Linked DNA regions of Gloeocapsopsis sp. IPPAS B-1203. The protein of the gene in region 1 interacts with the protein of each later gene in a pairwise test. Links are inferred from orthologs where the notes say so. Each region holds a gene or a part of one and is shown on either strand. Other genes may lie near its edges.

Evidence for each region.
Region 2: the proteins of pcrA (region 1) and lpdA interact in binary tests that used the Escherichia coli proteins (3 or more experiments, as listed by UniProt). The link is inferred for Gloeocapsopsis sp. IPPAS B-1203 from one-to-one orthologs.

What each region holds. Positions count from the first base shown.
Region 1 is NZ_PEIG01000002.1:558,221-574,200, reverse strand. What follows is about bases 6,537-9,571. They hold pcrA (DNA helicase PcrA), read left to right. Parts: upstream 6,537-6,894; coding sequence 6,895-9,249; downstream 9,250-9,571. Other genes in these bases: truB (tRNA pseudouridine(55) synthase TruB), read left to right, coding at 9,559-9,571; CSQ79_RS06030 (DUF433 domain-containing protein), read right to left, coding at 9,303-9,533. Outside these bases: CSQ79_RS06060 (polyribonucleotide nucleotidyltransferase), read left to right, coding at 1-622; tpiA (triose-phosphate isomerase), read left to right, coding at 856-1,581; folP (dihydropteroate synthase), read left to right, coding at 1,603-2,430; CSQ79_RS06045 (calcium-binding protein), read left to right, coding at 2,579-5,674; CSQ79_RS06040 (nuclear transport factor 2 family protein), read right to left, coding at 5,865-6,536; more of truB, read left to right, coding at 9,572-10,446; CSQ79_RS06015 (2Fe-2S iron-sulfur cluster-binding protein), read left to right, coding at 10,615-10,983; CSQ79_RS06010 (thermonuclease family protein), read left to right, coding at 11,087-11,665; CSQ79_RS06005 (inositol monophosphatase family protein), read left to right, coding at 11,644-12,498; CSQ79_RS06000 (J domain-containing protein), read left to right, coding at 12,684-13,607; CSQ79_RS05995 (ATP phosphoribosyltransferase regulatory subunit), read left to right, coding at 13,607-14,872; CSQ79_RS05990 (ferredoxin family protein), read left to right, coding at 15,398-15,622; CSQ79_RS05985 (ABC transporter ATP-binding protein), read left to right, coding at 15,771-15,980. UniProt on the Escherichia coli protein: A helicase with DNA-dependent ATPase activity. Unwinds DNA duplexes with 3'-5' polarity. Translocates on single-stranded DNA with 3'-5' polarity. Initiates unwinding more efficiently from a nicked substrate than double-stranded DNA.
Region 2 is NZ_PEIG01000019.1:26,194-42,053, reverse strand. What follows is about bases 7,468-10,382. They hold lpdA (dihydrolipoyl dehydrogenase), read right to left. Parts: upstream 9,682-10,382; coding sequence 8,254-9,681; downstream 7,468-8,253. Other genes in these bases: CSQ79_RS27175 (hypothetical protein), read right to left, coding at 10,034-10,234; CSQ79_RS28465 (hypothetical protein), read left to right, coding at 9,810-9,935; trpC (indole-3-glycerol phosphate synthase TrpC), read right to left, coding at 7,468-8,116. In the rest of the region: CSQ79_RS24160 (NAD(+) kinase), read left to right, coding at 1-51; response regulator transcription factor NblR, read left to right, coding at 161-856; CSQ79_RS24150 (DUF192 domain-containing protein), read left to right, coding at 964-1,470; CSQ79_RS24145 (DUF2949 domain-containing protein), read left to right, coding at 2,000-2,197; CSQ79_RS24140 (pyridoxal-phosphate-dependent aminotransferase family protein), read right to left, coding at 2,526-3,680; CSQ79_RS24135 (hypothetical protein), read right to left, coding at 3,853-4,485; CSQ79_RS24130 (TetR/AcrR family transcriptional regulator), read left to right, coding at 4,699-5,298; CSQ79_RS24125 (NAD-dependent epimerase/dehydratase family protein), read left to right, coding at 5,411-6,400; CSQ79_RS24120 (SRPBCC domain-containing protein), read left to right, coding at 6,418-6,852; CSQ79_RS24115 (DUF5340 domain-containing protein), read right to left, coding at 6,926-7,150; more of trpC, read right to left, coding at 7,229-7,467; CSQ79_RS24100 (EAL domain-containing protein), read right to left, coding at 10,497-13,235; CSQ79_RS24095 (CsbD family protein), read left to right, coding at 13,581-13,769; CSQ79_RS24090 (MOSC domain-containing protein), read right to left, coding at 13,825-14,598; CSQ79_RS24085 (hypothetical protein), read left to right, coding at 14,731-15,111; CSQ79_RS24080 (alpha/beta fold hydrolase), read left to right, coding at 15,288-15,860. UniProt on the Escherichia coli protein: Lipoamide dehydrogenase is a component of the glycine cleavage system as well as of the alpha-ketoacid dehydrogenase complexes.

The DNA.
Region 1 (15,980 bases):
CACAGCCTTGCAAATGGATATGAAAATCTCTGGTTTGCCTTTAGAAGTCATTGAGCAGGCAATAAAACAAGCCCTACCAGCGCGGTTACATATTTTAGAAAAAATGATGCAAGCAATTGAGCAACCGCGCATTGAAATGTCGCCCTTTGCTCCGCGATTACTCACAATCAAAATCGATCCAGAAATGATCGGTCTTTTAATTGGACCTGGTGGCAAGACAATTAAAGGGATTACAGAAGAAACTGGAGCTAAAATCGATATCGAAGATGATGGCACTGTCACAATCTCTGCAATCGACGAGAGCAAAGCCAAACGAGCAAAAAATATTGTTCAAGGCATGACTCGCAAGCTGAATGAAGGTGATGTCTACGCTGGTAAAGTCACGCGCATCATTCCAATAGGCGCTTTTGTTGAATTCTTGCCTGGTAAAGAAGGTATGGTTCATATTTCTCAGTTGGCTGACTACCGTGTAGGCAGAGTCGAGGATGAGGTTGCCGTAGGTGACGAAGTGATTGTCAAAGTTAGAGAGTTGGACAGCAAAGGTCGGATTAACCTAACACGCTTAGGGATTCATCCCGATCAAGCTGCAGCAGCTCGTGAAGCAGCAACTACAAATCAATAAATTCACAGCAATTAGCAACTAGCGGTTGGCAATTAGCTCAAGAACAATAGCTAATAGCTAATCGCTTTGTTAAGCCGTGACTTTTTTACGTCTACCCTATTTTAACCCTGACATCTGACCTCTACTATCCGCTGCTATAGAATTCGCACTTGTAAATGTGACATTGCTCCCTTAAAGCTTTAAACTGTTTTTACATTTCATTGTGTTTTAGATTTGTATTCATTGAGTCACCTGTGCGAAAAATAGTTATTGCCGGTAATTGGAAAATGTTTAAAACCCAGGCTGAATCCCTGGAGTTTTTGCAAGGATTTATGCCCAGTTTGGAGCAAACACCAGAAGCGCGAGACGTTGTGCTATGCGCTCCGTTCACTGCACTGTCGTTAATTTCTAAGAATCTCCACGGAAGCCGCGTGCAGTTAGGCGCACAAAATGTTCACTGGGAAGTTCAAGGAGCTTATACAGGTGAAATTGCGGCTCCTATGCTGACAGAAATTGGCGTACGTTACGCGATCGTTGGTCACAGTGAACGGCGACAATTTTTTGGCGAGACGGATGAAACAGTCAATAAAAGATTAATAGCAGCCCAAGCTCATGGTTTGACTCCAATTTTATGTGTAGGAGAAACGAAGCAACAACGCGATGCGGGTGAAACCGAAGCACTCATTTCGATGCAGTTGGAAAAAGATCTGGTGAAAGTCGATCAGCAAAATCTGATCATTGCGTACGAACCAATCTGGGCAATTGGAACGGGTGATACGTGCGAAGCCTCTGAAGCAAACCGCGTGATTGGGTTAATTCGCAGTCAGTTAAGTTATCCTGATACGCCAATTCAATACGGTGGTTCAGTGAAGCCAAACAATATTGATGAAATTATGGCACAACCAGAGATTGACGGTGTTTTAGTCGGCGGGGCAAGCTTAGAACCAGGTAGTTTTGCCCGAATTGTCAATTATCAGTAGCGGTGACTCAGAGTTAACTCAATGGCAACCTTAAACTCGTTTGAGTGGGGTAAGCGTACCTATTTAATGGGAGTGTTGAATGTTACGCCAGACAGCTTTAGTGATGGTGGCGAGTTTAACACCCCACCTTCTGCGTTAGCTCAAGCACGGCACTTAGTCGCCGCTGGTGCAGATATTCTTGATATCGGCGGACAATCCACGCGCCCAGGTGCAGAAGAAGTTTCACCAGAAGAAGAACGAGAGCGCGTATTGTCTGTATTACAAGTTTTGCGTCCAGAAATCTCTATCCCAATTTCTGTTGATACGACACGAGCAACTGTTGCTAAAGCTGCAGTTACTGCTGGTGCAGATATCATTAATGACATTTCTGGAGGAACTTTTGATGCGGATATGTTACCAACCGTGGCTGAGCTTGGTGTACCAATTGTGTTAATGCATATTCGCGGTACGCCACAAACGATGCAACAGTATATCGAATACGATGATTTAATCGAGGAAATTTATGCGTTTTTAGCAAGTCGAATTAGTGCGGCGATCGCCGCCGGAATTCCTCAAAATCGCATCATTATCGATCCTGGTATTGGCTTTGCTAAAAAATACAACCAAAGTATTGAAATCATTCGTGAATTATCCAAATTTCGCGCGCTCAATTGTCCCATTTTAGTGGGACCATCGCGGAAAAGTTTTCTAGGACATATCTTAAATCAGCCAGAACCCAAAGCACGAGTTTGGGGAACCGCAGCCGCTTGTTGTGCGGCTATAGCCAATGGTGCAGATATCCTCCGAGTCCACGATGTACAAGAAATGTACGATGTTTGTCGCGTTGCGGATGTTCTGTGGAGAACTTGAGTACAAATTAGCGCATGCCGGTAACTTTAATAAAAACTTCATCAGTTTATGCCATACGTTTAACTCTACTCTCAAAGCACAAACACATAGTGCTCGCTAGAGGATGGCAAGAAAGACATTACTTACATAAAGCAGTGGTGAGATAACTATGGCAATTATTAGAGGAACTATCGGTAACGACACACTAATAGGTACTTTAGCCGTAGATTCAATTTTTGGTTATGCAGGAAAAGATAGCTTGCTTGGATTAGAAGGTAATGACACACTTAATGGCGGTTTTGGAAACGACACACTTAATGGTGAATTAGGTATTGATATTCTCAACGGTGGTGCGGGAGATGATACCTATATTATTGATAGTACAAACGACACAATTAACGAAACTTTTAATTCAGGCATTGATACTGTCCGCGCTGCACGCAACTATATTTTAGGTCGTAACCTTGAAAACCTGAGCCTCACAAATAGAGCAGTTGAAGGCATTGGCAATAATCTCAACAACTATATGATTGGGAACGAAATTGACAATATCCTGCATGGTGGTGCAGGAAATGATACACTCAACGGCGAAGATGGTAACGACACGCTTTACGGTGGTGCAGGGAATGATTTATTGATAGGTGCGGTTTCCTACGCTACTATTTTTGGCAATCAAGGCATAGATGTTTTATACGGTGGGGACAATGATGATAATTACTACATTAGTAGTGAAGATATTATTATTGAAGCTGCAAACGCGGGCATAGATAAAGTTATTACACTTGAAACATATGCTTTAGGTGATAACTTAGAAAATCTAGAATTATCGGGACCTTTGTTGAGACTAGGTACTAGAGGTATTGATGGTACTGGTAACAGTCTCAATAACATCATCGACGGTGATGTGTATGATAACCGCCTAGAAGGTCGAGCAGGGAGTGACTTACTCAATGGTGGTGCTGGCAATGACACCTTAGTTGGTACAGCTAATGGAGTAGGAGAAAAAGATGTCCTAACAGGCGGATTGGGTAGGGACACGTTCTTGCTGGGTAATGCAACTCACGTATTCTACGACGATCGCAACCCTGCTACTCCTGGTCTTAACGATTATGCCCTGATTACCGATTTTAATCCAAACAACGAAATTATTCGTCTGAACGGCAAACCTACCGACTATGTTTTAGCCGCATCACCGCAGGGTATGCCTAGAGGAATAGCGCTATATCGTAGCGATGGCAAATCTAATGAACTGATCGCCATCATTCAAGGTAACTTCTCAAAACTCAATCTCAACGCTGGTTATTTCCGATACTCTAGTTTTGTTGATGTCATTGATGTATCTGAATTAAACGGTAGCAATGGCTTCACTATTAGAGGACTTGAGGATTACGATCGCCTAGGCTTTTCTGTCAGCAGTGCAGGAGATATTAACGGTGATGGCTTTGCAGATATAGTGATTGGAGCTATTAGCGGTTATCCATTTTATAAGAGAAATTCAAAAAGCTATGTGGTATTTGGCAAAGCTGAAGGTTGGAATGCCAATTTTGACTTAACTCAACTCAATGGTAGTAATGGCTTTAAAATTCCGGAAATTAATTCATCTAAATACTTAGGTTTTTCGGTTAGCAGTGCGGGAGATATTAACGGTGATGGTTTTAGCGACTTGATTTTGGGCACTGATCAGGTGGGAAGTTATGTGGTGTTTGGTAAAGCAAGTGACTGGAGTCCCAATTTTGACTTGACTAAACTCAATGGTCGCAATGGCTTTACCATCAATGGCGCTTCGAGCTTTTCTGTCAGCAGTGCGGGAGATATCAACGGCGATGGGTTTAGCGATTTGATCGTTGGTTCAGGTGAGGATGCAACACAAACCTATGTAGTGTTTGGCAAAGCAAGTGGTTGGAATGCCAATGTGAATGTCGCCAATCTCAATGGGCGCAATGGCTTTGCTCTTACAGTAAATGATGCATTTAATTTTTTTGGTAGCTCTGTCAGCGGTGCAGGTGATATCAATGGTGATGGATTCGCCGATTTAATTGTCGGTTCTCCCTTTGCTGGTCAGAATCAGACTGGAGAAAGCTACGTTGTGTTTGGCAAAGCCAGCGGTTGGAATGCTAATGTTAATGTTGCTAATCTCAATGGTAACAATGGCTTTACCCTCAAAGGAATTGCTAATAGCCGTTTTGGTATTTCAGTCAGTAACGCAGGTGATGTCAATGGTGATGGATTTACTGACTTGATTGTTGGAGCTTCTTTTGCTAGCCCCAATGGTAAAACTGAAGCTGGAGAAAGCTACGTGGTGTTTGGTAAAGCAGGTGGTTTTGCAGCACAAATTGATGTAGCTAATCTTAATGGTAGTAACGGATTTGCGATCGCAGGCATTAATCCCAGCGATCTCTCAGGTGTTTCTGTGGGTAGTGCAGGAGATATCAATGGTGATGGCTTTGACGATTTGTTAGTGCGAGCTTCTTATCTTGGCGATTACTATAGTCCAAACAAGATTGATGATACCTACGTGATATTTGGCACTCAAAGCTTCAGCGCACGGCTGAATTTATCGGCACTTAACGGTCGCAATGGCTTTGTTATCAAGGGAGAGGCTAACGGTTTATATGAGGGTGGTAACGAGTTAGTCCGTGCGGCGGGAGACATCAATGGTGATGGCTTTGCAGATATCATCACGAGTACTCCTAGAGGTGGTGGTGTTGAAAATGGCAGAAGTTATATTGTTTTTGGTAAAGACTTTAGCCACAAAGTGACCAAGAATGGTACTGCGGGTAATGACGTCCTCACTGGTACTGCGGGCGATGATATCTTAATTGGTGGCAGGGGAAATGACACGCTGCGGGGTGGTTTAGGTCGCGATGTGCTTTATGGGGGTGCAGGCGATGATATTCTGAGCTTTGGTAAAAATGACCGTCGTTTAGACGGTGGTAGCGGTACAGATACTTTAGCAGTATTTACTGCAGGGGTCACGATAGATTTAACAACAACTACTAGTAGCCAACTGCGGGGTTTTGAAATAATTGATCTGACAGGAACAGGTAATAATAGTCTGAAGCTAACACGCCTTGACTTGCTTAACTTATCGGATACTAGCAATCAACTCATCGTTAAAGGAAACGTAGGCGATCGCGTCACCTCCACTGGGGAAGGATGGTTATTTGGCGGTCAAACTACATTCAACAAAACACTGTACGACTGCTACACAAGTGGGGCAGCAACGCTGTTAATAGATACGAATATTACTCAAACAATTAACTAATTCCAAAAAGCATTTTCAGGTACTTCCCCTTTCTTGATATGTCAAAGCTTAATTGTCTCATCATTGCTGCCAGTAGCTAGGATTTTGGTATCCACAGCTAAATTCGTTAATCAATCAATGATCGCTACTAAAGTTGAATCTGAGTAAATAATTTCTCAATCAGGTTATTTTTCTGTGTAAACCTTTAAACTTACTGATGAAAAGGACAGCCGTTGGCGATCGCTTTTTCACCGGATGTCAATTTTCCTAAGAAAGAATTGGTATCAAAATAATGTTCTAATGATTCAATTTTTAAATCATCAGACACCCGTGCCACACTAATACCAACAACTTCGACAACTTCTCCGGTTGGTTGATGTTCTTTATATGCACCACTAAAAGTTCCCCAATGACGCCATTTAAAAGTAACATTGGGTGGTCCTGCTAGTACCTCAATCACTTCCCATAAAAAACCATTGGGAAATGCTTCATGAAAGATTCTTCCTGACGATTCAAAATCTTCAGCTTTCGCGCTGTAGCGATCCGATTCTCCTAAAAATAAGTTGTAAGTTCCAGCAGCAACAATGTCCTCAGCAGTATATTCTGGTTCAGTATTTGTCCGCATCCGAAACTTATCAGCGACAACTGATAACCACTGTTGGGGGTTCGTTTTGAAGGAGGCTTCCATTTCAAAAGTTCTCACTAAGTTTTGGACAATCGCCTCTAAAGAGCCTTCGATATGATTGTATTGACTTTGTTGTTTGAGTGCTGCATTGTTACGCGAATAATCTGGTGGTGTTCCGTAACGCCACTCAACATTACTTTCTTCAGTAATCACCGTATCTCTATCTTGAACCCACAAAGGTGTATCTGATGTTCCCATAATCGTTACTAGTTACGCTAGATGAAATGTTTTAATGTGATAGAGCCTATCAAACTGTAGATAGTGAATGAATGCGAAATCTACTGAAAAACTCTATTGATTATTTTAGGTTTGGAGATAATAACAGTAATACTACTGAACTCCAGCGAGCTTAATGTTTGCTAAAGATTTACAACCTAGATTTTCAATTTGGAAAGCAGCAATATTAAACGATACAAATTCTGTAGCAGCAAATTGTAATCAGATCGCGGCAATGCTTCAATTAGGAAGCTACAAAGATATCATAAGTTTTGTAGTATAGGTCAGGCAGGATATATCTTTATACAGCCTTAAGCGCGATATCGCACTTCTTACACTCATGACAACAACCATTGACTTTCTCAGTCACCTCAATCCTAGTCAACGCCAAGCTGTAGAACATTTCTGCGGTCCCATGTTAGTCGTTGCTGGCGCAGGTTCGGGTAAAACACGAGCACTGACTTACCGAATTGCCAATCTCATTTTGAAGCACCGCGTCGATCCTGAAAATATCCTGGCTGTCACCTTCACTAACAAAGCAGCGCGGGAGATGAAAGAACGCATCCAGAAGCTGTTTGCAGAACAAATTGCACTTCAAGACTACGGAAAACCCTTAGAAGCTTTAGCACCGCACGAACAAACAAGTTTGCGATCGCGCGTATACAAAACCATTATCAAAGATTTGTGGATCGGTACTTTCCACAGCTTATTTTCCCGTATTCTGCGATTCGATATCGAAAAATATCAAGACGAACAAGGACGGCGTTGGAATCGTAATTTTTCAATTTTTGATGAATCAGATGCTCAAACCCTTGTCAAGCAAATAGTCACCAAACAACTCAATTTAGATGACAAAAAATTTGAGCCGCGATCGGTACGCTACGCAATCAGTAACGCCAAAAATCAAGGATTAACACCGCAAGAATTTGAACGCCAACAACCTAATTATCGCGGGCGCGTGATTGCTGAAGTTTACAGTCAATATCAAAGTGCTTTAGCCGAAAACAATGCTTTAGATTTTGACGATTTAATTCTGGTTCCTGTACAACTATTTCAACAAAACGAACAAGTTTTAGGTTATTGGCATCGTAAATTTCAACATATATTAGTTGATGAGTACCAAGATACCAACCGGACTCAATATGATTTAATTCGGTTACTTGTTACCAACGGAGAAACCAATAAACACAACTGGGATTGGCGCAATCGTTCAGTGTTTGTAGTTGGTGATGCGGATCAATCGATTTATAGTTTCCGCATGGCAGATTTCACAATTTTACTAGAATTTCAGTCTGACTTCGGCGATGGATTGCCTGATGCTGATACTCGTACAATGGTGAAGTTAGAAGAAAACTATCGCTCTAGAGAAAATATTCTCCAAGCTGCCAACGAATTGATCGAAAACAACACTCAACGCATCGATAAAGTTCTCAAACCTACTCGTGAAGTTGGCGAACAAATTTATTTATATAAAGCTGATGATGAAATTACAGAATCGCAATTTGTAATCAATCAAATTCGGAATTTAGAACGACGTTATCCTGATTTTAATTGGGGTAGCTTTGCCATTCTCTACCGGACTAACGCACAATCTCGACCGTTTGAAGATACTTTAGTACGCTGGGGTATTCCTTACACAATTGTTGGCGGATTGAAGTTTTACGATCGCAAAGAAATCAAAGATATTCTGGCTTATCTACGTGTAATTGTTAATCCTGCAGATACAGTAAGTTTACTGCGAGTCATTAATACACCACGTCGTGGTGTTGGTAAAGCCACAATTGATGCTTTAGTAAGTGCTGCCCAAGAGTTAAGCATTCCTGTGTGGGAAATTATTAGTGATGAAACATCAGCAGGGACTTTAGCAGGGCGATCAGTAAAAGGTGTAACTAGTTTTGCACAGTTAATCAGCCACTGGCAAGAACAAGTAGATATCACTCCTGCGTCGGTAATTGTGCAAGCAATTATGGAAGAATCAGGTTATATTCAAGACTTAAGAAATCAAGGTACAGATGAAGGTTTAGACAGGTTACAAAACTTGCAAGAACTCTACAATGCCGTTGTGCAATTTGAAGAAGAAAGTGAGGATACTTCTTTAGAAGCTTTTTTAGCAAGTACTGCATTAAATTCTGATTTAGATAATTTAAAAGAAGGACAAAAAGCTGTTTCCTTACTAACATTACACGCAGCTAAAGGCTTAGAGTTTCCTGTCGTTTTCTTAGTAGGGATGGAACAAGGATTATTACCTAATTTTCGCTCATTAGACGATCCTGATGCTTTGGAAGAAGAACGGCGTTTGTGTTATGTCGGAATTACTCGCGCGCAAGAATTGCTGCATCTTTCTCATGCACGGGAACGCCGTCTTTATGGTTCGCGCGAACCAGCAATTCGTTCGCAGTTTTTAACAGAATTACCCGAAGAATTGCTTGCAGATCAACAACTTGCAAGTCAGAGTTATACAAAACCACCGAGTATTGCTTCACGAAGTAGACAAGTAGCAACAACTCCTGTCAATACAAGTCCACAGAATTGGCAAGTCGGCGATCGCGTGTTGCACAAAACTTTTGGTGTTGGTGAAATCACTCACGTTTTCGGTTCAGGAAATAAAGTATCTGTCGCGATCAAATTTTCCACTCTCGGTCAAAAAATCATCGATCCTCGCATTGCGCAATTGCAACGAGTAAATGAAGAATAACTACATTTTCACTAGTTACCCTGTAAAGTTGGGATTTATCCATGCGAGAAGTCTTACTGAACAATGAGTGGTATATCGACTTCCTCTACACGCCAAGCTGCATACGCCAAAGCTTCACGTAAATCTCCTTCCTCTAAGTAAGGATAAGCTTCTAAAATTTCTTCTGTAGAATGTCCTGACGCTATCAACCCAATCAGCATTCCCACAGTTACGCGCAAGCCTCGAATACAAGGTTTACCTCCCATCACGCCAGGATTGAATGTAATTCTTGTTAAATGTTTCATAGCGTCTTAATTTTATTCATAGATTGTGCAAGGTTTTCTTAATTTAAACAAGCCCGCTGGATTCACTTCCCACGACTGTGTAGCGCGAGTACGTAAACTCGTACAAATGAAGCGTGTCGGACATGGTGGAACTTTAGATCCTGCTGCTACAGGTGTTTTACCAATCGCTTTAGGAAAAGCGACTCGCTTGTTGCAGTTTTTACAGTCAGATAAAGCCTACAAAGCAACAATTCAATTAGGAATCACGACAACAACAGACGATCTCGAAGGGGAAGTCATTACCTCACAGCCAGTATCCGATTTAAGCCTAGAACAAGTTGCAACTGCACTAAAACAATTTCAAGGCAAAATTGACCAAATACCGCCGCGTTATAGTGCCATTCAAGTCCAGGGAAAACGTTTGTACGATCTTGCACGCGCGGGGAAAAACATTGAAATTCCTCTACGGAGTGTAGAAGTCTTCCACATTGAAATTTTAGACTGGCGATCTGGAGATTTTCCTGAAATTGATGTGGCGATCGCTTGTGGTACAGGAACATATATTCGCGCGATCGCCCGCGATTTGGGTAGAGTCTTACAAACTGGTGGAACTTTAGCGAAACTCATTCGTACGCAAAGCAGTGGCTTTGACATTGCAGATAGCTTAACGTTTGAGCAATTAGAATCTCAAATTCAACAAGGTAGTTTTCAACCAATTCCACCTACACAAGCTTTACAGCATCTTAATTCTGTCATCTTACCAACCGCGATCGCCCAAAAATGGTGTCAAGGACAAAAGATTCTTTATGATGTTACCGATTTACCGTTAAATTCACCCTTGCAGATTTATGAGGAAGGCGATCGCTTCTTGGGTATTGGTTACATAACTTCAATAGATACTGAAGAAAAGCTAATTCCACAAATTGTCTTTTAAACGGAGAGGGAGGGATTCGAACCCTCGTTGAAGTTACCCCCAAACAGCATTTCCAGTGCTGCGCCTTCAACCACTCGGCCACCTCTCCAGGTGTCACAAATTCTAATTATACAACGAAACAATCCAGATTCAGTAAAAATAGAAGAAGTTAATTTTTGCCTTTAGCTCATGACTCGTTTTTACAAAATTCGGATTCGCGATCGCGCCCGTGACAAGAACTATACACTAGAAGTCCCTGAAGACAGCTATATCCTTCAAAGTGCCGAAAATCAAGGCGTAGAACTGCCATTTTCTTGTCGCAATGGTGCTTGTACAACGTGTGCAGTACGAGTGCTTTCTGGAGAAATTTATCAACCCGAAGCAATGGGATTGTCTCTCGAATTACGCTCAAAAGGCTATGCTTTGCTATGTGTTAGCTATCCACTTTCTGATTTAGAAGTTGAAACTCAAGACGAAGATGAAGTATACGAACTACAATTTGGACGTTATTTTGGTAGAGGAAAAGTTCGGGCAGGTTTACCGTTAGATGAAGATTAGTGGTTAGTGACTGGTGGCTAGTAGCTAGAAATTATGATGTGTTATCCTTGAAAGCTGCAGTTCTAAAGCATCAAGTCAAAGTGGCTAGTGTCTAAGAATTATGATGCGTCACCAACTTTTAGTGAGTAAGTTTGTTGTTCTCATACCATTACTGACGCTAATACAAAGTTGTCAGCCAGAGACTACGCCGCAAGGCAAAATTGTCAAAGTCACGCAGGTAGTAAGTGGCAATACATTGGAAGTCATCGGCTTAGAGGAACAACGCAATTTTAACTCACGAGTACGCCTCATAGGAGTAGACGCACCCGATCTACAACAGCAGCCGTGGGGACAAACTGCAAAACAACAATTAGCAGAAATTGTTCAAGGTAACACTGTTTTACTAGAGTTTGACGTGCAAGAAAAAGATGATTTTGGACGCTACCAAGCTTATGTTTGGCATGACAAAGTGTTGTTAAACGAATTGTTAGTGACGCAGGGGTACGTACTCGCTGTTGCGAGAAATCCCAATGACAAGTACACCCTACAACTAAATCGTGCCCAAGAATCAGCTAGACTCATGGGGCGGGGAATTTGGAATCCCTCTCAACCAATGCGTTTTACTCCAGCAGAGTTTCGCCGTCAGCTAATATTGCAGCAGTGTCCTCCGCAGTCGCTGCCATGTCAATCTCGTCAATCATGATTTCAACTACTGAACTGCAAACGTATTTAGATATTGCGACTGAAGCAGCGCTAGCTGCTGGTGCGGTTGTCCAAAGCTACTATGGGGTATTAGATGGCGTTGTTGAAAAAGGACGCCCTGGAGATTTAGTTACCCAAGCTGATAAAGCTTCCGAAGCCGTCATTTTAGATGTGCTACAGCGTCACCTACCACAGCATGGAATTTTGGCAGAAGAATCGGGAAATGTTGGAAATTCCCAAAGCGAGTATCTTTGGGTAATCGATCCCTTGGATGGTACAACTAACTTTGCCCACCAATACCCTAGTTTTGCAGTGTCGATTGGGTTACTTGTTGCGGATGTTCCTCAAGTTGGTGTCATTTTTGATCCTTTTCATCAGGAGTTATTTCGCGCGGGTAGAGGATTAGGCGCGACGCGCGATCGCCGCCCGATTCAAGTTTCCCAAACTAATGAACTGAGTAAGAGTCTATTAGTGACAGGCTTTGCCTACGATCGCCGCGAAACTCCAGACAACAACTATGCAGAATTTTGCCATTTAACACATCTTACCCAAGGCGTGCGCCGTAGTGGTTCTGCCGCACTTGATTTAGCCTATGTTGCGTGTGGGCGCTTGGATGGTTATTGGGAACGCGGACTTTCGCCGTGGGATATCACGGCGGGAATTGTTTTACTCGAAGAAGCTGGTGGAAAAGTCAGTGCATACGATGCGAGTCCGTTTGATATGGCATCGGGGCGAATTTTAGCAACGAACGGCTACCTCCACGCAGCCCTAAGTAATGAATTAATGCACGTTCGTTCAATCCCTTTTTCAGGGAATAATAGATGTGAGGAGTAAGAGGTGACTAGTAACTAGCAACTAGCAACCAACTGCTGATCGCAATACTGATTAGCAATCTCAACCGGAGATGATCTAACAAAAGCGATCGCACTTCTAGCTAATGGTTATGAATCCATAACTTGAGAGAGATGGCGAAGTACACTAGAAACAACTTATAGGCTTTGCAGGTGGCACCAGGTTCTATGTCATTTAAAATCGACCGTGGCTTATTTCAATATGATTTAATTGACCACCATGCAGTTCTAGGCATTCCTGTCGATGCAGATTTTAATCAAATCCGCAAACGCTATCTGCAAATAGCCCGTCGTCTACATCCTGATAGTTGTGCGGCGACAACTCTAGAAGAAAAACAACGTGCCAGCCAATTATTATCTAAAACTGTCAATCCTGCTTACGAACAATTCTCTAAAGAACGTAACCGTGCCGAATATCTTGTCGTTTTACGAGAAATGAGTAAGCGTCTGGCACAAGAAGCAAGTACAATTAAACTAAAATCTAAACTCTCGCAAGAGTTAGCCCAAGCAAGTAATCTAGAACATTTTTATCAAAAGTCCCTTCAGCAGCTAGCAGCGAAGCAATATGAAAACTTAGAGCAAGTTTCAGATATTATTGGGCTGATTAGCGAATTGAATTTAGTTTACTTAATGCGCAAAGGCGCTAGTAGCTTGCCGTCCCCTACACCGGTTGCGCGCAATAGTAACAATCTAAGAGAAACACCACAGCCAGCACCAATGCCTCAGTCTATTAGCGTGGTTGAGCAATATTATCGCCGCGCGCAAGCTTTTATGGAAAACAACAATTTTGCCCAAGCTAGGATTGAGTTACAAGATGCGTTGAAGTTAGAACCAAACAACAGCAGCTGCCATAGCTTGATGGGTGTATTGTATTTAAAGCAAAATCAAGTCACTATGGCTAAGGTTCATATTAATAAAGCATTGCAGTTGAATCCGCAAGAACAAATGGCACTCAAAGCCAAGAGATTCTTAGATCAAGCAACGCAAAAAACGGGTACTAAGCCTGCAGGTGCATCGCAGCCGACTCAAGGCACAAATACTTCTGGAGGTAGTGGATTGTTTGGTGGATTATTTGGCGGGAAGAAAAAGTAATGGTATATCAGTCGCCAGCTGGGGCACGGGATTTATTGCCCCTAGACGTAGCACAAAAACGTTGGATCGAGGAACGATTACAGCAGGTATTTCACCGCTGGGGCTATCACCGGATTATCACATCAACTCTAGAACACTTGGATACCCTGATGGCAGGTGGTGCGGTGCAGCGATCGCAACTGATTCAGCTACAATCTGATGAAGGAGAAATCGGACTACGTCCAGAACTGACCGCATCGATTGCCCGTACAGCAGTGACCCGCATGGCAGGAGCGTTGTATCCTCAACGCCTCTATTACAATGCTAATGTCTTTCGCCGTGCATCTAGCACTCACCACAATCAGCAACAAGAGTTTTATCAAGCAGGTGTGGAATTACTCGGTGCCCAAGGTTGGCTAGCTGATGCAGAAATCCTCCTGTTACTTGCTGAGTGCATGCAAGAACTGAGTTTAAATAACTGGTGTCTGATCTTAGGCGAAGCTGGAATTGCGCGATCGCTATTGTCAACATTTCCGGCGAATTTGCGCGAACAAGTCCGCTATGCGATCGCCCACCTCGATCGCATAACTTTAGAAACCTTGCCCCTCAGTCAGGAAGAATGCGATCGCGCGCTAATGATGCTTGACTTGCGGGGACATCCGGCTGATGTCTTACAAAAAATTGCTTCGCTGGATTTAGAAACTCCTCAAGCTGAGGCGCTTAACCGTCTGAAATCATTAATTGCTTTATTAAATGAGTGCTTTCCCGTATCGTCCTCTCAATCTACAACATCTTCGCCAATTATCTTAGACTTAAGTTTGATCCAAACTTTTGATTACTATACGGGTATTGTCTTTAAAGTTGTCAGCAATACTACTTATCCAGCGCGGATTATTGGGCAAGGTGGACGTTACGATCAACTCCTAGGACTGTATCACCCCCAAGCAGAAACGGTTTCAGGTATTGGATTTTCTCTTAATATCGAAGATTTACACCAGGTGTTACTTCCTTCACAACAACTTCCCCATGCCACCCCTACGAGCAATTGGTTGGTTGTTCCCGAAACACCTCAAGCTTATACTGCTGCATTCGCCTATGCCGCCAAATTACGCGCTTCCCAACATCTTGTGAGGGTAGAAATGAATTTGGGCGACTCTGATCCTGATACAATTCGCGAGTACGCCCGTCACCGCCGCATTCAACAAATTGCCTGGATAAAATCTGAAGGTTTACCCTCAATTGAGTCAATAACATCAATAAAAAGTTTGCTATCTCCTTCGCAATAGGAATCCTTAGTAATTTTCTTTTATTTCCTTGAGTAATCAAATATTTAAGTTGATTTTTTAGCTGAGATAATAGTATTTGAAGCTAGCTTGTTAAGTGAAATGCAAGTTAGCGTATTTTTTTGATCATTAATCAAATTGATGATATTTTAAATTACAAACAAAATCATATTGATTTAGTAAAATCATTGCATCTCAAGTATGATGTAGACATCTTGCTGGTTCTACAGATCACCATTTATGATAGTTAATATATTTAACTACGGTATAGAGTTCTAGCTTTGAACTAAAAAGCAAATAGTAAAAAAATATTAAATAACTAATAATAGCTATTGCAACACACCTAAGAAATAGATGATGAGTTTGTGCTGATTGGCAATATATATAATAAAAATGAAAGAGAAATATTTATACATCGGTTGAATTTCTTACGGTGAAATATAGACACGAAAATTAAAATAAAAGTTTTTTGTTAGAATCAAAAAACATTCTAATTGACTTAGTTCAAGAAGCAGAAGAGAGAAGAATATGCCGCATACAATCGTTACAGAAACTTGTGAAGGAGTTGCTGACTGTGTTGATGCTTGTCCTGTTGCTTGTATTCACCCTGGACCAGGAAAAAATATGAAGGGTACTGACTGGTACTGGATTGATTTTGCTACCTGTATTGACTGTGGTATTTGCATTCAGGTTTGCCCTGTTGAGGCTGCAATTGTTCCTGAAGAAAGACCAGAGTTGCAAAAAACTCCTTAAGTAAATATTTAAATATGAGGTTTACCTGAAAAATTCTTGATGGTTAATAAATCTTGCTTAATTTAAACGTAGCGATCGCCTAAGCAGCTAAAAGATCAAGGTTGCAGGATAATATTCATACTTCACCTCTTTTTGCTGTTCGCGTACGATGAAAGATACGACTCCTCTGTTAGAAGTTGAGGATGTCTGGGCTGGTTACGTCAAAGACCTAGACATCCTGCAAGGAATTAATTTTCGGATTTTCCCTGGAGAATTAGTCGCAGTTATCGGTCCTAATGGTGCAGGAAAATCAACGTTAGCAAAAACTATATTTGGTTTATTAACTCCGCAGCGTGGAAAAATCACTTTTAACAGCGAA
Region 2 (15,860 bases), on another replicon or contig:
GGTTGGGGACTGCCTCATATTGCTAAACCGACTTCGGTAGAATTGCCCTAGGAGTAGGCAATCCTCATCAGGTTATGAATATAATTAAGTATTCATGCTTATCACTATGTGATAACCAAGTTATGAGTAAATGCAATCCTTCATTAGCGGATAGCGGCTTATGAGTATAGCAGAGGCTGAACGCAACCCTTGTGTTTTAGTTGTCGAAACTGACGAGACTTTAGCAGGACAAGTGAGCCTTGACTTACAAGAATCAGGCTATGAAGCAGTGATCGCGCCTGACGTTTACAGCGGTATGCAATACTCGCAGGAAATACAGCCTGCTTTGATTGTTGTTGATCGCATGCTTGCCGGAGAGTCGGGGCTAGAGTTATGCATTCATTTGCGTAAAGCTGGAGCGCGGGTACCAGTTTTAGTCTTAATGGCAAGAGATACAGTTGACGATCGCATAGCTTGTTTAGAAGCAGGAGCTGATGATTATTTTCTCAAGCCCTACCGTTCCGAAGAATTTCTCCAAAGAGTGCGTCTGTATTTACAACCCGAAACAGGAGTAGCTGAACAATTACGTTTTGGCGATCTCGTTTTGGATTTAGCAACGCGCCGAGCAATTCGCCACGGCAAAGCGCTTGATTTGACAATGAAGGAGTTTGAACTGCTCAAGTTCCTGATGGAACATCCGCGTGAGGTCTTAACCCGCGAACAAATTCTCGAAAATGTTTGGGGTTATGATTTCATGGGCGAATCAAATGTCATTGAAGTTTATATTCGTTATTTACGCCTCAAGATAGAAGACGAAAGTCAAAAACGCTTGATTCAAACTGTGCGGGGTGTAGGCTACGTTTTGCGAGAATCATAGAAAGTAGTGAGTTGCTAGTAAAATGTGAAAGGCTAGCTGTGTTAGGGAACTCTGAGCAGACAGAGCCACTCAAAAGCTATAAAAGTAAAGATTGGAGTCGATAAATAGTGAGTTGTGGTTCTGCTGTTATCGGAATTGTTTTAGGAACTTTCATGCTGGGATGTTCAACACCAACACCAGCTGTATCGCCAACAGTTACACCTGTGGCACAACAATCAGTGAATGCTGCTCAAAACCTGCCCATTGCTGCTGTAACGACAATCGCTGGGCGTAAAATTAGTCTGGAAGTAGCGCGGACACCAACAGAACAAGCAACAGGATTAATGCACCGTGATACAATAGCCGACGATCGCGGAATGCTATTTGTTTTTGAACCTGCCCGACCTGTAGGCTTTTGGATGAAAAATGTCCGGTTTCCGCTGGATATGATTTTCCTGGAAAATGGACAAGTTAAAGCGATCGCACCTGCTGTTCCTCCTTGTCAATCAGAACCATGTCCGACTTATGGTCCTGAAACACCCGTTAATCAAGTCATTGAACTGCGAGGGGGACGCGCTGCTGAACTAGGAATTCGCGTAGGCGATCGCCTAGATATTCAATTTTTAGACTCATAAAACCTACTTTAGGAATTTTCTTTAGCACATCGTTGGCAACAACGGGGAAAATTCCCTATAAAAGTTGTGGTGTTTTTATCTTGGTTAGGGTAACATTTGATAAATTTGATAGAAAAACAGAATTATTTGCGCGATCGCTTTTCTATAGTAAAAGGTTACAGCTTAAAAAAAATAAATTTGTATGACTCAAAGCTGGGATCAGTCTTTTGGAAGAGCAAAATTCAACCAATAACTCTTCCTTGTTGTAGGTGAATAATATTACTGCACTAGAGTAAAAATAGTTTTAATAAATTTTACTTTTTTGGCAACAAACTGATGTATATTGGCAAGTTGCGCTAAAATTCTAGTCCGCATAGTGTTGCACTCATAACAAGTGAAGGAAACTCGCAAAATTCAGTTTCACACTCAACTAGAGTCAGCAATCCAATAATGACTTTGGGACAGCGAAAAAACTGGCTAGCAAATACTAGTTCCTCATATGTCAAATAGCTCAAACTTAAATTTATTGACAATAGAAAGTGAAAAACCGATGTCACCCACAAACTACTCTAAATTTATTGACTTTCTCCAAAAGGATTTATCGATATCTGCTGCTTCTATTGATGTAGCTTTGCGCCATCGCGAACAAAACCCAGGTCCACTGCCGATGATTCTTTGGCAATATGGCTTAGTGACATTAGATCAACTCAATCAAATCTACGACTGGTTGGAAAGTGCAATAGTATAAGCCTACAGATAGATGACATGCCAAAAGTTAGCTCGTCTATGTCAAGACACATAAATTGTGTGTAGGCAATAGTCAAAGGAGATCAACAATGTATTGGCAACAAAAATGGAGCGGGTAATAACCCGCTCTTTTGATTTCATAACTTACACTATTAAGACTGCGTACGCGAATTGGTAAAAGCTGGATGAGTCATGAAGTGTTGAGTTCAAGAGAGTTATGAGTTCTCAGTTTTGAGTGTTGAGTTTAGGAAAATTTAATTCAAAACGTGCTAAGGCACCGCTACGCTAACGCGCATTCAAAACCAATCCCTCGCTCCTGGCTCCTAACTCTACGAATGAGCAAAAATCTTCGCAGCTGCTGCAACACCAGCCCCAGGAGTAAAGTTTTCATAACCAAGTTCGTGCAAAGCAACTTCTAGCGATGAAATAGCACTGAGAATATCGCGATCGCTCACAAAGCCCAAATGCCCAATCCGGAAGATTTTATTACTTAAGTGATCTTGCCCACCAGCTAAAGCAATATCAAAACGTTTTTTCATAATTGCTCGCACCTGATCTGCTTCAATTCCTTGAGGTGCGACTGCAGTAATTGCCGGACTGCCACAATCATCACTCACAAATAAAGGCAAGTTCAAGCCTTTTATACCAGCACGGGTTGCACTCATGAGCCTTTGATGACGCGCAAAGATGGCTTCTAATCCTTCTTGTTTCATCATCCGCAGTGTAGCGTGTAAAGCCACAATTAAATTAACTGGCGGTGTAAAAGGAGTTGTTTTTTTTGCAGTTGCTTTGCGATATTTACCTAAATCGAGGTAGTAGCGGGGTAACTTCGCCGTTTTATAAGCCTCCCATGCTTTAGGGCTAACAGCAACGATTCCTAGTCCTGGAGGAATCATATAACCTTTTTGCGAACCAGAACCAACAACATCTAAACCCCAAGCATCCATTGGTACATTAACTGCACCCAGGCTTGTCACTGCATCAACGATAATTAATGCTTCACCGTGGTTTTTAACGTGACGGTTAATTGTTTCTAAATCATTGAGTACGCCAGTTGATGTTTCGCTGTGGGTAACAACGACAGCTTTGATTTGTTTTTCTTTATCTGCTGCGAGTTTTTCTGCAAATGCTTGGGGATCGAGGGGTTGTCCCCACTCAGCAGTAATTCTTTCAACATTTAAGTTGTAAGCTTCACCAACTTCCGCCCAGCGTTCGCCAAACTTGCCGTTACAACCAACCAAAATGCGATCGCCTGGACTTAAAAAATTAATCATTCCAGCTTCTAGTGCACCTGTACCGCTGGTAGTCAGCATCATTACGTCGCTTTGGGTTTGGTGCAGCCACTTGAGGTTTTCTGTCACTTCCGCCAGCATATTGCTAAATTCACTGGTACGATGACCAATTGGGTGCTTGGCTAAAGCGAGTAGCGCTGCCTCTGGTACCGGTGTGGGACCAGGAATCATCAGCATCAGCTTGTCTTGCATTGTTGTCCTACTGTTGTGTGAAGAGTTAGGGGTTGATCTCAGATTGCACAAGTTGAAAAGCTTGTACAATTTTTAGGAAATTTTTTGATTATACCTGGAAAGTGCGATCGCTGATACATCTGTAGAGAGCAGAGGTGCAAGGGTGCTGAGGTGCGATTGTATGAGAATAAGGCTATTTTAGAAAAGGTGGTAAATCTACTTTAGATGAATGCTTTGCAGCTGCAGGTAACGTTGACACAACTTCTCGTGTTTGTTGTGTCATTAATTGCACTGTTGTTAGCAAATGAGTAAGTTCAAATAATCTTTCTGGGACAAGTCTTTCCAGCACTTCTTTAAGTTCGAGCGAAAGAGTCACACTTGCTAAGTATTGCTCTTTCCAATACTGAACAGCAGCTACATATTCACCAACTTGTTGCGATTGCTGGATAATTTGTTCTTGAAGTGCTACTGTTTGTTGCATGATTTGATGCGATCGCGCTTGTTGTAATTGCACTTGAGATTGCTGCTGTTGTACCAGTTGTTGTTGTAATTTGAGGATTGCTTGTTGTTGTACATTTGCTATCTCCTCGACGGCTGCTAGCTGCGCTTCTAGTAAATCCTGCGTTTTCAGCTTTCTTCTCAATTCTGCTAAGTACGTTAACGACTGTTCGAGGGCGCGTTCGAGTTGACTAATGCGCTCTAGTTGCTTTTGCTCAGTTTGATCGTCAGCATTACTTTGTCTAAATTTTGTCTTTTTTGTTGCGATCGCATGTAAGTTGCGATCGCGCTGATGTTCTAAATTGCTGGTAGTATTTTGCTGCAACACGGATTGTTCCTAGAATTGAGCATCTGTACAGGTAGCTGGACTTAACGGCTGCTAATCGATGCAGATTGAGCGAGGTGATTTGATTTTAGTCAATGTACTCGCTTTGAGAAATGTGCAGATTATACATTTGAGTAAAAAAATTAGTCTGACCTTGAGTACTCAGCACAAAGATAAAATGTGTTAGTTGTGGTGTGTTAGGTCTAACACTGATAAATGCAAGACGATCGCACTGTGCAAGAAACCCGTGCTCTAATTTTGACAACCGCAGAAGCTCATCTCCGACGCTATGGCTATGCACGGACAACAGTTAGTGAGATTGCGCGTGCTTGTGGAATGTCTCATGCGAATGTTTACCGTTTTTTTAAGGCTAAAGCCGATATTATTGATGCTGTGATTGAGCAATGGTTGCGTCAAACAGAAATTGCACTACAAGCGATCGCCACTCAGCAAATACCAGCTGTTGCCAAGCTTAAAGCTTATGTTTTGGAGTTGTATCGGATCAAACGCCAAGAATGTGCTACCGAACAAGAACTTTTTGAAACATTCACTACCATCCTTCAAGAGCATCGCACCGTTGTTGCACAACACATTCAAGCTATCCGCGCTATTCTCAAAGAGATTCTCCGTAGCGGAGTACAGACAGGAGAATTGCAGATTATTGATCTCGAACGCGCCACCAATGCAGTTTGGGATGCAACATTGAAATTTCACCATCCGCTGCTTGTCGTAGATACTATCGATGAACCTAGCGAAGAACAAGCTCAGACAATTCTTGACTTACTCATTGTTGCCTTGAAAATAGGTTGTATTTAGGTGCTTGTGACACATTTCAACTTTTGTCACTTGTCATAGCTATAGCATCATGTTATCGTTCATTTAATTAGTGACAGATTTCAATTTTTGTCATACGTTACAAGGAGCCACAATGAAAGTATTTGTGACTGGTGGTTCAGGGTTTGTCGGTCACTGTATGATTCAGATGTTGCGAGAACGTGGATATCAAGTTAAGGCGCTAGCTCGTTCAGAACAAGCAGCAAAACGGGTAAGTCATTTGGGCGCAGATGTGGTGCGTGGCGATCTACTCGATCAAGCAGTTATGACTGATGGAATGCGCGATTGCGAGATTGTCGTTCATGTTGCTGGCTTGCTGAGTACTTGGGGAAGCTATGCAACGTTTTATCAAGCTAATGTTGTCGGTACACAGCGGATAGCTGCTGCTAAAACTGCCAAAGTTGAGAAATTTGTCCAAGTAGGCGCAAGTGCAAGTGTGATGAACCATAAACCTCTTGGTCATGCAGATGAAGATTTTCCACTACAACAGCCTACTTTCTCTCCGTATATTGCCACCAAGAGCTTGGCAGAGCAACAAGTCACTGCTGCTAATCAACCAGGTTTTATGACAGCAGTTGTTCGCCCTGCTTGGATTTGGGGAACTGGAGATCGTGCTATCCCTCAATTGGCTCAAGCAGTACGGGCAGGTCAATTTATGTGGATTGATCGGGGCAATTATACATACACAACAACTCATGTAGCAAACGTATGTCATGGTGCAATTTTGGCAGCTGAGCGCAGTTCCGGCGGACAGGCATATTTTTTAGCAGATGACGATCTAGTGCAGTTTCGCGAGTGGGTCACAACACTGCTACAAATTGAAGGCGTAACACCAGGAAATCGCAGTATTCCTTATCGCTTAGCTTGGAAACTTGCTAGAATTGCGGAAACTTTTTGGCAAGTCACTCGCCGTCAGGATACGCCACCATTAACGCGAACAATGGTGCGGCTGATCGGTCAAGAATTAATATTGAGCGATCGCAAAGCACGTAGCGAACTAGGTTATACACCGATTGTCTCTCGTGTATCTGGGTTAGCAGAACTCGTGCGATCGCGCGATCAGATACTATCAACTTTTTCCTAGTTTTGAGGAGATTGATCGTGAAGCAGCTAACTACAAACATTGAGATTAATGCTTCTGCTAGCACTGTGTGGAATATCTTAACTGACTTTGATGAGTATCCCCAATGGAACCCGTTTATTCGTTCTGCGAGTGGTGAGGTGAAAAAAGGGGTGCGCCTAGAAGTGCAACTGCAACCACCAGGAGGAAACATAATCACGTTTCGACCTACAGTTTTGGTTGCTGAACCAGAACGAGAATTTCGTTGGTTAGGACAGTTATTTTTACCAGGAATCTTTAACGGAGAGCATTATTTTCAAATTGAGCCATTGGGAAGCGATCGCATTCGATTTATTCACGGTGAAATATTTTCTGGAATACTCGTTCCTTTTTTAGCAAAAAGTTTGGATACCAAAACTAAAATTGGTTTTGAAAAAATGAATCAAACACTCAAAGCACGCGCAGAAATTGGCTAGTTTGTTTTAATTAGTGATAAATTATACAACTGCTCACTTTATCATTGCCTGCTTTTTATGCTCACCAGGCATGCTACTGATGATTAAGTGACCACCGCGATTCAATCGTAATCTGTGACTGTTGACAACTTTCTTCTAGATGTTTTTGTTGCGCAGCGGCTTTACGCAGGGTAATAATTAGCTGATTCACCTGTTCGCGCAAAGTTGGATTTTGACTCACTGCGGACATGGTTTGTTGCTCTAATAACTGCAATAGAAGTTCATAGTGAATTGGGGAAGGAAGGGGAATTGTCTGCATAAAAATTAATTTTGGATTTTGAAGCGCTCTTTTTTATGTATACAGGTGTACTTTCATAGTCGAGAGCGCAACCGTTAATTACAAGGTGGTAAACAAAGCGGCGATTGCTGCTTGCGGATCGGGCTGTTTGACAAGGGATTCCCCAATTAGTACTGCTGCTGCACCTGCGGAGGATACTACTTTGAGGTCTGCTGGCGTATGCAGTCCTGACTCGCTGACAGCTAAGATATTGCGCGATCGCAATTCCTCTTTTCGTGCTTCTAGTAAAGTACAAGTTGTTTGTAAATCTACGGAAAAATCTGCAAGATTGCGATTATTTATACCAATTAATTGTACTCCATCAACAGCTAAAACGCGGTCTAGTTCTTCTAATGTATGAACTTCGACTAAGGCTATCATATGAAGCGCAGTTGCAATTTTGACAAAGTATTGTAAATCTTGATCGCTCAGAATTGCGGCAATTAACAGTACTGCATCTGCACCGCGAATCCGCGCCATGTACATTTGGTACGGATAGATAATAAAATCTTTGCACAAAAGTGGTAAATCTACGGCACTACGAATTAAGGCAAGATTGTTAAAACTGCCTTGAAAGAACTTTTCATCCGTTAATACCGAAAGACAACTTGCGCCTCCTTGAGTATAAGATTGCGCAATCGCGACAGGATCAAAATCTTCGCGAAAAACACCTTTACTTGGTGAAGCTTTTTTGACTTCAGCAATGAGTGCAGGTGTTGTCTTTCCTTGACGTAATGCACCAATAAAATCACGAGTTGGTGATGCTGCAAGTGCTTTGCGTTGAAGTTCGACTAAAGGAAGTTTTTCTCGTAGTTGCGCAACTTCAGTTTCTTTATGCCAGACAATCTTTTCTAAAATATTTTGTGGTTCAGCATTAGGAATAGCAACCTGATAGCGTAAGCTTCTTATATCAACCGATGTATTGGGCGATCGACGGCGAATTTGCATATTGGGTAATGGGTAACAGGTCATTGGTAATTGGTAATTGGTAATTGGTAACTGGTCATTGGGATAACTGGTCATTAGAACAATACTTAATTAAGAATCACCCATTACTTATTACCCATTACCGATTCGCATTTTACTCAAGCAATGGCGCGTTTGTAGGCTTCGTCCAGTACTTCAGATAGTGTGGGGTGGGCGTGGACGAGATGGGCTAAGGAGCGGACAGATTGACGGTTGGCGATCGCCGCAGAAGCTTCATGAATTAAGTCCGAAGCGTGCATTCCCATGATGTGGACTCCGAGAACTTCACCAGTGTCTTTGCGATAGACAACTTTGGCGATACCGTCGGCTTCACCTTCAGCCAAGGCTTTAGAATTACCTTTGAAATAAGTTCGTACTGCACCCACTTCAAATCCTTGTTCTTTACCCAGATCTTTTGCTGCAGTTTCTGTCATTCCTACATAGCTAATTTCAGGGTGCGTAAATGCGGCAGCAGGGATACTGCGATAATCAATTTCTTGGTGTCGCCCGCAAATATTTTCGACTGCTGTGATACCTTGGGCAGAAGCTGCATGAGCTAACATCATTTTGCCGTTAGCATCACCAATCGCCCATAAATGCGGTACAGGTTCACCCGCAGATAATACTGCCATGCGATCGTCTACAGGAATAAAGTTACGCCGATCGAGTTCGACACCAATAGATTCTAAGCCGAGGTTTTGCGTAACAGGGATGCGTCCGGTAGCAACTAAGCAAGCGTCTACTTCAATGACATCAACATCTTCTTTTGTTTTGAAGTTTGCTAGTTCAATTACTACAGGAGATCCAGGAATCACCCGCTTCGCGTAGATTCCTACATGGGTTTCAATATCGCGCGGTGTAATTAAGATGCGTTCAGCTAGTTTAGCAATATCGCGGTCAAATCCTGGCATGAGTTGGTCTAGGGCTTCAATCATCGTGATTTCACAACCTAGCGCAGAATAAACATCAGAAAACTCTAGCCCAATGTAGCCGCTACCAATAATTGCCACCCAGTCGGGAAGTGATTCTAGCTTGACACCTTGATCGCTTGTAAAGACCGTTTTGCCGTCTACTTCAATTCCTGGAGGAACAAAAGGGACAGAACCAGGAGAAAGGATAATATCTTTAGCTGTAACAATTTTTTCACCATTGTCAGTGGCGATCGTGACTTTCTGTTGTCCAGCTACTTTACCCCAGCCTCGAATGATATCAACGCCTAGACGTTTGAGGCTGTTTGTCAAGTCGCCTTGAATTTTGCTGACTAAGTTGTTTGCATGATTGGCGATCGCAGCACGGTCAAACTCAACATTTCCAACCTGAATTCCCAAGGCTTTCAGATGATGAGCATTGCGTAATTCTCGCACGCGACCGGCAGCAGCAAGTAGTGCTTTGGAAGGAATACAACCCCGATTGACACAAGTTCCACCCATATCTGCTGCTTCCACAATCGCGGTTTTCAATCCACAACTAACCGCGTGTAAAGCAGCACCATGTCCGCCAACTCCAGCGCCAATAATGACTAAATCGTAATCAAACTCCTGACTCACCGCAGGTCTCCTGTACTGGTGTGCGTTACTTTAACTTATTCTCAACTTGACCGAGCAATCTATGCAAGTCCTCATTACCCGAGGGAGTGCTTCTGAATAATTTTATAGTGAATGCAACCAGAGAGACTATGAAATCGAACGCATTGAATGTGGGTAGGCAAGATTATAGCACTCAGGGTTCAGGAGTAAAACCTAGTTGGGGCAGCATTTGTCGTTGCGTGCGGCGGAGGTTAGGGACGCGATCGCATTTATAAGATATGGAAAGCTAATTTCTGAACTGCAAGGTAAAATTTTCAGTCAAAATAGTAGCCTTTATTAAAAAGAAGGGGTTCAAGACCCCTCTTTTTTATCTTTACTTGTGTTCTGAGTATCTACTTTGCGAGTATCTTACTGCTGCTTCTGATGGCACGATTTTGTACCCTAACATATGATGGTCTCTGGCGACTTGTTCGGCTCTATCTCTGCTTTGATACATTAACGTATAATGCAGATGACCATGCCATTCTCCATAGACTCTGTTTTCATCATCTAATATCGAAAAGTGATTAGGCATCGTTACTTACTCCATTTGCAATAACGCCTATATTCTTTAAATTATCGTCTGCAAATGAACTGATGGCGGTAAATAATTATCAATGTATTTTGAAAATAATTGAAGATTGTATTCAATTAATCAATGAATTGTTAAGTAAGTTATACAATAATCTCAAAAAGTTTATTTTTAATTCTTAAGCTTAGCAAAATTCGCTGTGGAATAGTGACTAAAAGTATTGTCTTAGTGCATGCAGCTACATTTTAGTGGAGTAACCCTGACATTAGTCAGAGGAGATTTGTAAGCCATGTACGAGATCTAGTGGTTTTGGTTTAGCGACTCCGTAACCTTGGGCATAATCAACTGCAAGTACTCTCAACTTTGCTTGAATTGCTTCATTTTCAACAAACTCAGCAATCGTTTTGAGTTTCATCACAGTAGCAATACGGCTAATAGCTTCTACCATACTGTAAGCGATCGCATCTTCGACTATATCTTTAATCAAAGAGCCGTCGATTTTGAGATAATCTACTGGTAAGTTTTTCAAATATGCAAACGAAGACATCCCACTACCAAAATCATCTAAAGCAAAGTAGCAGCCAGTTTTTTTTAGTTTGCGAATGAATGACGCAGCTTTATTTAGATTTGCGATCGCTAGTGTTTCAGTAATTTCAAAGCAAATCCTTGATGGGAGAATTTGATAATATGTAAATTGTGTTTGAACAAAATCAATAAAACTTTCGTCGTTAATACTTGCTCCTGAAAGATTGACTGCATAAATTGTGCGATCGCTGTCAGCTTGTAACTGAGCCAAATAAGCAAACAGCGTAGAAATTACCCAGCGATCAATCAGATGCATTAAGTTATAGCGCTCAGCCGCTGGAATGAATGCCATTGGCAGTACAATTTGATCGTTCTCATCTTTTAGGCGCAATAAAATTTCACCGTGTTGTTGATTACTTGTATCTGTTAAGGAGGCAATCTCTTGATAGTATAAACAAAAGCGGTTGTCTTCTAGTGCTTTGGGAATTTGTGAAACCCATTGCATTTCACCTCGTTGCTGGGCTATTTCAAGATCGTTAGGTTGATAGATGTTGATTCGATTACGCCCTTTATTCTTAGCAGCATAACAAGCTGCGTCTGCAGCACTCAACACGCTAGCTAGATTGGGAGTATCTGCATTAATGGCAACGATTCCGATACTTGTAGTAACTGAAAAAATTCTTTCTTTCCATATAAAAGGAAATTCGCTAATTTGCTGTCGTAGTGCTTCCGCAATTCTTGTAGCTTGTTCTAAAGAACATTGATAAAAGATAATGCCAAATTCGTCACCTCCTAAACGCGCCAACACATCAGTTTTGCGTAATCTGTTTTGAAATAAAACACTGACTTGGCATAATAGGCGATCGCCAGCAAAATGACCGCAGGTATCATTAATAATTTTGAACTGATCTAAATCTAAGTAGCATAATGCATGCTGCGTACCTTCAGTTTTTGCACTTTCTAATACATGTGCCAAGCGTTGCTCAAATTCTCGGCGATTGACAAGTTCGGTTAAAGAATCGTGACTGGCTTGCCAAGACAAGCGTTTTTCGCTTTCTCGTAGTGCGTTCTCAACTTTCTTGCGTTCAGTGATATTTCGCACCACAATACAATAAGTATCTTTTTCATTGTATAAAATTTGAGTTGCACTTGCTTCAACATCAATTAAAGAAGTATCTTCACATAGATATTTGTATTCTCGCGTGAAGTTATAGTCTTTTGCTGAAATGTGCTCTAGATCAGCATTAATTAGGTCGCGATCGCCAACAACAATATCATAAAGTGTCAGTTGTAAAATTTCTGTATCAGAATAACCAAGTAAGTTTTGTAAGGCAATATTTGCCTCCAGCAAAACTTTAGTTTCCGCATCAATTAGAAATATTCCCTCAGAAGCTTGAGCAACAACAGCGCGATAACGTTCCTCTTGTTCTTGTCGCTCAAATCGTAAAAAGATTAGTCGTTCTAGTAACGGTAACGTCACCCCAGTAAAAACTAATCCAATTGATACTAATAAAAGCAAAAGATAAGATAGGCTAGTGATGCCTTGTTGGTAGATAATTCTGGGAGTTTCTACTTTTAAAAGTGCAACAGGTTTAGCTTCTACATCTGTTAAGAGAGCATAGCCTGCAACGACGCGATCGCAAATTGGACGCACAAAAATTCTATGATTTTTAAAAGATTCAGATAGTGCTGTTTGAAAATCTGGTGGTAATGTTTGATTAAGACTTCGTATTGTGATATTCAAGCGGCTTTTTGTCGCTAACGTTGCAACTTTTGTTTTGTCAAGATAGCGCCCAAAGACTAATGTTCCTCGAATTGGTTTTTCACCTCTACTATTGACAATAGGGCGCGAGGCTATGAGCATAGGACCTTGAGGTAAAGCAATGACTCCTATTAAACTACTGTTAGCTTTAGAGTGTTGTACTAAATTTTTATTGTTAATGATATAATGTTCTAATGATATAGGAATAGATGTTTTTTGATTTTTCTCTACATCGAACCCCACACTATAAATAATTTGATTTTTGTTATTTAGAAAGACTGCTGCATTAATTTGTAAATACTGCAGTGAATCTAAAGTTATATTAAGATTGATGTAATCTTGATTTCTATCTTGTACAAATCGATAAGTATCGTCCCATATTGCCCAATCTGCCAAGCGTAAACTAAACTCTTCTTGTGTTTGGGCAAAAGCATCTAAAAATCCCTCAACGTTTCGGTATGTTTCTTCGATTTCAACTTTTTCCAGACTGCTGAGCAACACAGTGGAAGCAGTAGTATATAAAATGGCTACTAGAGAAGTAATTGCACCACCAAATAACAGTCTTGTTTTCCACCGCAAGCCACAAGATTTACTTGTAGCCGAGGCAAACCAACTTTTTTTGATATTTTTTCGCGGCGTTTCTGTTTCATTGTGACGATTGTTCTGTTGAGGTGAGATCACCTTTGTTGTCTGAGAACGCCAGCGGCTTGAGGACATATTCTAACCTCAATCTTTCCATTCTATGAGTTCGCAAGATAAAGATTTGTTGTTTTTATTGTTCCCGTAGAATGACTGACGCAAGCTAATAATAAGTATTTGTTATAAAAAAAGCACAGTCGATAGTGTTTGCTATTTCTTATTGGTTAACGGTTAGTTGACTCAGCTTTTACGGAACACATCTATCTTACTTATATACGTATACGTAAAAATAGAAAAATCTGTATCAGATCATAGATATTTTTTACTGAAGTGTTAAAAATCTAACTAATGAGGGATGTAAAGTTTTAAAATTTACTTTAGTATATTTTTCTAATAAAATGAGGTAATGTCAAGGAGAAGCAAATGAGTATTGAAAATCGGGCAGAAGCAGTTGCTAAGAATGTAGAAGGAAAGCTTCAAGAAGCTGTGAGTGAAATTACAGGTAATACTAAAGATAAAGCAGAAGGTCAAGCAAAGCAAGAGGAAGCTGCAACTATCCACGCGATTGAAGATGCCAAAGATGCAATGAAGGATACAATTGACAAAGTATAAGTTCTACAAGAAAAAATGCCATCCAGCAAGCGTTTGTTTGCTGGTTTTGTTTTTTTTAATTAAGATTTAAAGGCTGCAAGCGATCGCCAACGGTTACTATACCGCTTGTAATGACTTTGGCAAGAACTCCTGTCTGCCTGTGATGAAAGTGTTGTTGTAATAGCGAAAGTAACGGTAAATCTTGCTCTCCTGTTTTAGGATTTACATCAATATTTAAACAGCGATTTATAGGGGCAGTAATTTCGATTTGTACAGAACCTAATTGAAACACTTGTCCTATCCAATCAAACTCTGCCCATGCTGGTATACCCTTAAAGACAATATTAGGACGAAAGCGTTGTATATCAACTGGCTGTCTAGCAATATCGCTTAATTGATCTAACGTTGCTTGATTAATTAGTGATACGTGTGCTGTGTGGCGATCGGGGTAACGAGTTTTTCCATCGTTTTCACCAACTAGCCGTAACGGCAATTTTAACTCGGTTGCAAGATAACCCGTAAAAAATACACTAATTAAGTTACGTTCCTCAGAATTTGTTTTGGCGATAAGTAACTCTTTACCTTTGTGTTTAATCGTTAATAATTCAGTTTTAAAATCGTAGTAACAATCCAAAGCTGCTAATCCAGGTAGATCGCATTGCATTGCAAAGTTGCGCTTTTGCATCCACGGGACAACATGAGAGTTGGATGATGCAGAAGTATCGTACATCAAAGCAAAAGCGCGATCGCCTAATACTCCATGTCCTGCTTGCAAGGTAACTTGAGTTTCGGCTTGCGGTGTTAGTCCTTTAACAGGATGAACGAATAACTGTGTAATAATACTTGACATTTCTTTTACAAATCTTTATGGTTAGCATCAATCTACGTTTTTGCCTAAATCTCTATCTCGCTACTCTTAACAGAGTACTGCTAAACCGTGTAAGCTTAATTTCGACTTCAAGAACTACAGTGGAGGGTCTAAATGAAGCGATCGTGGTTGCAAAGAATTAAACTACGGCAGATTGTTACTGTTTTTCTCGTAGCATTGGCTTTTATGGTGAGTACAGCCGTGCAAGTACAAGCTGAACCAGTTACACCAGAGGCTACTGCGTACCAAGTTGACCGAGTAGATAGTCAGGGACGTCCTAAAGCCGAAAAACTTAGAGAAGAAACTGAAAAAGCAGAAAGGCTTTTAGAAAAAGAAGGCTACAAACCAGCAACCAAAACAGCAGCCGAAAAAGCACAAGATACGAATAAAGGAGTTTTTGAAAATATCAAGGATAAACTTAACCTTGATGAGCCGATCGATCCTGGTACAAAACAAGCTGCTGAGCAAATTAAAGAAGCTGTCACCGGAGATTAATCAAGCTATTTGTGGTTAAATTGTAGGTTTTTATATATTTTATCTTGGTAGTAGTAAGCTGAATTAATTCAGAGCTACTACCTTATTTTTTAGTAGTGTTCGTGTAGAGTTGGTAAAGAGAAGTTTATCAGTAGTTATTTATTGCTGCTATGTTGTTAACGGGTGGCTAAATTGTTATGAAAATTAATTTAAATCAGCTAATTAATCAACTTACTGAATCAACATCAATTGAGCTAGCAAAAAATATTAAATTTCAGGCGATCGCCACTCCCTTAACTGCACAAGCAATTACTACAGCTTATGTTCATCAAGGTAACAGCGATCAACCAATTTTACTTTTGCATGGCTTTGATAGTTCTGTATTAGAATTTCGTCGTTTACTACCGTTATTAGCAGCTAAAAATAACACTTGGGCGGTCGATTTATTAGGTTTTGGCTTTACTGAACGCGCCAATCTTACTTTCAGTCCAAGTGCTATTAAAAATCATTTATATTGTTTCTGGAAAGCTTTAATTGATCGACCTGTTATCTTAGTTGGTGCATCAATGGGAGGTGCAGCAGCAATTGACTTTACACTAACTTATCCAGAGGTTGTGCAAAAATTAGTATTAATAGATAGTGCAGGGTTTAGTGCCGGTTCTGCAATGGGAAAACTCATGTTTCCACCATTGGATCGATTGGCGACAGAGTTTTTACGCAACCCGCGAGTACGCAATAGTATTAGTCGTGCTGCGTATAAAAATAAAAGC